Paraflavitalea devenefica: one gene and its partner. The protein of the gene in region 2 interacts with the protein of the main gene of each other region in a pairwise test. Links are inferred from orthologs where the notes say so. Each region holds a gene or a part of one and is shown on either strand. Other genes may lie near its edges.

Region 1 (3,436 bases), on a different replicon or contig from region 2:
CCGATGTTCTGCATAGGACTGGCGCCTACATTGCCGGGAATGAGGGAAAGGTTCTCCACGCCGGCCAGGTTCCTTTGCAGGCAGTGCTCTACAAAGGAGTGCCAGTTCTCTCCTGCCCCTGCTTTTACATATACATGGCTCTTGTCTTCCTTTACAACGTTTACACCCTTCACCTCATTCTTTGCTACCAGTCCATCGTAGTCCTTTGTAAACAGGATATTACTACCGCCTCCCAGGATGAGGGCAGGCTTTGTAGCCGGTTGCACCTCCAATAGCTGCGATAGCTCATCTGTATCTGTAAAAGGGGCAAAGTGCCGGGCTTTCACATCAATGCCCATGGTATTGTATGGAAGGAGCGATATGTTTTGCTGGATCTGCATAGAAGTACTTAAATGCTCAATATTCAACTAAAATACTATATGGTATCAACATCAACAATGACAACCACTTTTCTGAAGCGTTGGTGCTGGTGCATGATAGCAATCTGCTCCTGGAGCTGTTGCTTGCAACGCTGTATGATCTGCGCTTCGCGGGGAAGCTTGATCATGAGCTCCATCAGGTATTGATTGCGTACCCGGTTTACGATGGGCTCTGCAGGCCCCACCAGGTAGTTGCCAAATTCCGTTTTCAGGGAGGCAGCAATGCTATTGGCCGCAGCATCCGCCACATCTTTGAGGTGGTGCTTAAAGGTAAGCAGGATACACCGGGAGAAGGGCGGGTAGGAGAACTGGCGGCGTCCTTCAATCTCATAATGATAAAAAGAACGGTAATCATGTTGCTGCACGTATTGCAGCACGGGGTGCCGTGTATTGGACACCTGTATCATTACATGCCCCTGCTCGTCTTTACGGCCTGCCCGGCCACTCACCTGCTCCATCAACTGGAAGGCGCGTTCATTGACCCGGAAATCGGCAAAGCTCAGCAGACTATCGGCGTCGAGGATGCCTACCAGCTCCACATGCTCAAAATCGAGTCCTTTCACCACCATCTGCGTACCTACCAGCATATCCAGCCTTTGCTGTTCAAACAACTGGATGAGGTTATCATGGGCCGTCTTCCCCCGTACACTGTCTACATCCATGCGGGCGATCCGGTATTTGGGAAATATTTCTTCCAGTTGCTCTTCTATTTTCTCTGTACCAAAGTTACGTTGCAGGAAGCGATCGCTGCCGCAGGCCATACAGGTGTGAACGGGTGGGTATACCGTACCACAATAGTGGCAATGCAGTTTATTGGTATTCTTGTGAAAGGTGAGCGATACATCGCAATACTTGCATTGTGGTATCCATCCGCAGGCCTGGCAGATCTGATAGGGTGAATATCCCCGGCGGTTCTGGAAAAGGATCACCTGCTTATTCCTTTGCAGCGAATGTTCAATCGCCACCTGTAATTCAGGGGAAATGATCACTTTATCTTTATCGGGACGCAGGATCTTTTTGGTATCAATGATGTTGATCACCGGCAGTTGCACGCCGCCAAAACGTTCATTCAGTTCTACCAGTCCATACTTCTGCGTCTGGGCATTGAAATAGCTTTCTATGGAAGGCGTGGCGCTGCCCAGCAACACCCGTGCATTGAACAGCGAGGCATAGTATACGGCTCCATCCCGTGCATGGTAGCGCGGTGCAGGGTCCTGCTGCTTATAGGAAGCATCATGCTCTTCATCGGCCACGATCAGTCCCAGGTCGCTGAAGGGAAGGAATAACGACGAGCGGGCGCCCAGCACGATCTTCAGCTCACCGGTCTTTACCTTGTTCCATATTTCCAGCCGTTCATTCTGGTTGAATTTACTGTGGTAGATGCCAATGTAGCCGCCGAAATGCCTTTGCAGGCGGCGTATGATCTGCGAGGTAAGGGCAATCTCCGGCAAGAGGTACAATACCTGTTTGCCCTTGCGCACATATTGCTCTATGAGTTTAATGTACACCTGTGTTTTACCACTGGAAGTAATGCCGTGCAGGAGGCAGACCGGTTTTTCCGCCATGGAGGTGTTGACCTCTTCCAGCGCTATTTGCTGGGCAGGCGTTAAGGTAAAGTCTATGTTGATGTTGCGCGGCAGGTACATCAGCCGGTCTACATGCCGCTTTTCCAGGAACAGGATGCTCTTATCTACCAGCCCCTTCAGTTGTGCATCGGAAGCGCCGCTCTTTTTGAGCAGTTGGGATTTGGATACCTCTCCTTCTGTTTTGACCAGGTGCAGGTAGCTCAGCAATAATTCCAGTTGCTTTTCGGCGCGCTGCAGCTTTTTATCTTCATTGAGCAGTTTGGCCAGTTCGTCTTCATTATCATATAGCGGGTTCAGCAATACGAAGGTCTCTTTTTTGGGCGTATAGGTTTCTTTGAGCGCTTCCCATACAAAGCATACCTTTTTATCAATGAGCCTTTTGATGACCGGGTATACATGCGAGGAATCCAGTACCTGTTGCACCTCGGCCAGTTTAAGTTCTTTCTTTAAGAGCAGTGCTTCCGCCACGAGGTATTCATCATGATCCAACTGATCGAAGTTCTCTCCATACTCTTCATTAAAGACCAGTTGGGTTTCACTGCTTAATTTAAAATGCGAAGGCAATGCCGCCGCCATCACCTCTCCTTCACTGCACATATAATAACGGGCAATCCACTCCCACAATTGCAATTGTTCCTTGTACACGATGGGCTCTGCATCCAGCACGTTGAGGATGTCTTTGGGCTCAAAGAATTCAGGCTTTTCGTTGTGCAGCCGCTTGACAACCCCTGCATATCTTTTTGTTTGCCGGAGCCCTACTTCCACCCGCACGCCTTCTTTTACCTGCTCTGCCAGGTGGTCGGGTACAGCCCAGGTATAGTTCTTGGGTAATGCCAGCGGTATGATTACTTCTGCAAACAAATTGAAAAAATTAAGGCGCAAGATACGCTTTAGCTATCACTCAATCCATGTGGCTTTGTATTCACGGAGCTTCTGTTCCATGATGTCAAATACCTTTTGTTTCAGCGCAGGGAGGTCTTTGTTGGTTAGTCCTGCTACGGGAACCGGCGCCAGGAATACAGATCTTGACCGGCCGGGATTGATGGAAAGGAGACTGCGGTAATGTTGCCTTGCATAAGCATCGAGGAACAGGACCGGCTTGATAGGGGTTTGTGTTTCGATAGCAATACGGAAAGCGCCATCGAAGAAATCCTTCACCGGCCGGTGGGTTTCATTGAAAGTGCCTTCCGGGAATATAAAGATGGAGATCCTTTTTTTAATGACCGATTTCAGCACGCGCACACTACGGGCCCGGTTTTCGGCACTGCTTCTGTCAACCGTCACCACTGCATTCTTGTAAATGAAACCGAAGATGGGCACTTTGGCCATTTCCACTTTGCCCAGTACCCGCACCTGCTGGCGGAGTGTTTTCACAATGATGGGGGCATCGAGGTAGGAAATATGGTTGGCCACAAAGATGTATTGTTCCCT
Region 2 (3,108 bases):
AAAATATACGTGGCGTCATCAATCTTCTTATTGCCGCTTTCTTCTTCATCAAATTCATCCCTGATCTCACCAATAATCTCTTCCAGGATATCTTCCAGGGTAATAATGCCGCTCGTGCCGCCAAACTCATCCACTACCACCGCAAAGTGGATCCGCTTGCCCTGAAACTCAGTCAGCAGGTCCTCTATATACTTTTGTTCATGTACAAAATAAGGCGGCCGCAACAGGGTTTGCCATTCAAAATCATCCGGTTCATTCAGGTGCGTGATCAGGTCTTTGGTATGGACAATCCCTTCAATAGTATCCAGGTTGCCTTTATATACCGGCAGGCGTGAATAATGCAGCTCTTCCACCACCTTCTTCAGCGCCTTAAAGCTAATGCCATGCTCCACGCCGCTTACATCCAGCCGGGTGCGCATGACCTGCTTTACCGTGATATTGGCAAACTTGTGAATACCTGCCAGTATGCGTTGTTCTTCTTCTTCATGGATGGTGGACCGTATCTCTTCTTCCAGTTGTTTCTGTACATAAGCGCGGGAAGCCCTGCCGCCAAATACCTTCTCTACCCGGTCTGACAAATGTACCAGCCAGCCGGCCATCCGTTTGAAAAGGTAATAGATCACTTCTACCAGGAAAGAGGATTCATAGGCCGAGCGGAGGTTATTCTGGTTGGCCCTTACCTTGGGCAATATTTCCCCGAATAAAACAAGCACCGCAGTGATCACCACCACCTTAATGGCATATACCAGGAACTGTACAAACCAGCCATCCTGTTTAAAAGTGAAAATGGGGTCTATCAGGAAGCTGGCCAGGATAATAATGGCAATATTGATCAGGGTATTGGCGATCACCAGGGATGCCTGTAATACCCTTGGCTCTTCCAGCAGGTTGGCAATGCGTTTCCAGCCGGAATCCTGCTTCGTTTTAAGCATATTCACATCCCGGTAGGTAAGGGAAAAAAAGGCCACCTTGGCCCCTGAAATAAAAAAAGAGATCAGTAACAGGAATAATACCACTGCAGACAATATGGTAGTGGCTTGTACGTTCACCGCCAATAATACGGGCTGCCATACATTGCCAGACAATAAACACGGGAAAGGATTATCCAAAGCAATTGGTTTTTGTTAACAATGATCGATCAACAAAGGTCGGCCACATTCCTGGGTGCCGAATCAGAAAGGCAGGTCAATGGGCCTGCCTGTAATAAACTGATTTTGTGCAAAAATATTATCATGGGCTGGAATGATCAAAATGGATTTGGGGGGTATCGCTGTTCTTAGCCCGCGTTTAATCAGCAAGATCAGCGTTAATCCATGAATCAGCGCTTAAAAAGGCAGGTCCTGTGAAGGTTCGCCCAGGGGAGGAACATCGGCATTAAATCCTTCTATATTCTCGCCATGTGTATTTGGATGTTGTCCATGGTGGCCGGCGCCATCCGTTCTCTTGTCCAGCATAATCAGGTTATCGCCCACCACCTCAGTAGCAAACTTCTTATTGCCTTCCTTATCTTCCCAGCTACGTGTGCGGAGGCGGCCTTCTATATACACTAAACTCCCTTTGTGCAGGTATTTCTGGGCCAGCTCTGCCAATCCCCTCCACAACACAACCGTATGCCATTCGGTCTGGGAAATCAGCTTGCCTGCCCTGTCCTTGAATGTTTCTGTGGTAGCCAATGGAAACTTAGCCACTGCAATATTACCTTCCAGGTACTGTACATCCGGGTCTCTTCCTAAATTGCCAATGAGCATAACCCTGTTAACGCCTCTCATAAATGGTAAGTTTATTGTTAGAAATCGTCTACCGGTTTTATTTACTCTTAAAGTTAATTTTTTTTGCAGATATTATTCCATTTTTTTAGCCCCCTAAGTGTTAATATGGGGGCATTCCGGCACAGTTAAAAAACTTAAAATAATTGTGCCAGCGACGACTTCTCCTCCAGGAAAGTATTGATCATGCGTGGGAAAGCATACTGTTTTAATTGTTTTTTATCAATCAATACATAATCCTTTAATGCAGCTACAGGCTTCTGCGTCGTAACAGTGATAAACTGTCCATGAATAAGCTGGTGGGTAAGCTGCTGATGATAAACTTTACTAATATGACTGACCGAATATGATTGCTTGCCTAATAACTTCTTTAAGAACGTCAGGTCCTGGAAAGTCTCCTGCACAGCAGCAGTGGCTTCATACAAAACAAACTCATGCAGGTCTTGCCAGATATCTTTATCTGCCCGTTGCCGGATATAGAACCGGTCTTCATACCGGATGATAAAATAATAGAACCAGCGCTCTTTCTTCGACAGGCTCTTTTCCTTAACTGGTAATTGCTTTACAAGATCGTGTTTAAACGCTTCACAATCGGTTTGTTGGGGGCAGACCGTGCACAAAGGGTTTTGCGGCTTGCAGATCACAGCGCCAAAATCCATGATCGCCTGGTTATAAATGCCTGGCATCTCCATATCCAATAAGGCCGTTGCCAGCTCCTGGTACAGCTTCTTTCCTGCTGTAGTATCAATAGGTGTGGAAATACCAAAATAACGGGCTATCACACGCTGTACATTACCATCTACAACAGCTTTGGGTTCATTAAAAGCAAAAGAGGCAATGGCAGCAGCCGTGTAGGGCCCAATACCTTTCAACTCTTTAATGGCATCATACGTAGAAGGAAATTTTCCTTTATACTCCTTCACTACTTTCTGTGCAGTAGCGATAAGATTTCTGCAACGTGTATAATAACCCAATCCTTCCCACAACTTAAATACTTTTTTCTCAGGTGCTTTGGCAAGATCTTCTATCGTAGGAAATGCAACGATAAATCTTTCATAATAGGCCAGTCCCTGTTCTACTCTTGTTTGCTGTAAAATGATCTCGCTCAGCCATATTTTGTAAGGATCCTTTTCTCCTTTCCAGGGCATAGAGCGGGTATTTTGGCTTTTATTCCAGTCTAGAAGCTTTTCAGTGAATATTGGTTTCATGGTAAATATTGAATATATAACATTCTGATAATGAGACAGGTTATATACAACCCGGCATGAAAATTGATACTCCTCAATATCAATTATTTAGACCTTTTCTTGCAAATGTGCGAATTAACATTTAATTTGAGTAA

Evidence for each region.
Region 1: the proteins of HB364_RS07385 (region 2) and priA interact in binary tests that used the Escherichia coli proteins (3 or more experiments, as listed by UniProt). The link is inferred for Paraflavitalea devenefica from one-to-one orthologs.

What each region holds. Positions count from the first base shown.
Region 1 is NZ_JAARML010000008.1:142,136-145,571, forward strand. Bases 142-3,245 are described here. They hold priA (replication restart helicase PriA), read right to left. Parts: upstream 2,867-3,245; coding sequence 416-2,866; downstream 142-415. Other genes in these bases: murB (UDP-N-acetylmuramate dehydrogenase), read right to left, coding at 142-380; HB364_RS30845 (lysophospholipid acyltransferase family protein), read right to left, coding at 2,903-3,245. Outside these bases: more of murB, read right to left, coding at 1-141; more of HB364_RS30845, read right to left, coding at 3,246-3,436.
Region 2 is NZ_JAARML010000001.1:1,803,811-1,806,918, reverse strand. What follows is about bases 48-2,823. They hold HB364_RS07385 (single-stranded DNA-binding protein), read right to left. Parts: upstream 1,770-2,823; coding sequence 1,326-1,769; downstream 48-1,325. Other genes in these bases: mutY (A/G-specific adenine glycosylase), read right to left, coding at 1,904-2,823; gldE (gliding motility-associated protein GldE), read right to left, coding at 48-1,109. In the rest of the region: more of gldE, read right to left, coding at 1-47; more of mutY, read right to left, coding at 2,824-2,974. UniProt on the Escherichia coli protein: Plays an important role in DNA replication, recombination and repair. Binds to ssDNA and to an array of partner proteins to recruit them to their sites of action during DNA metabolism. Acts as a sliding platform that migrates on DNA via reptation.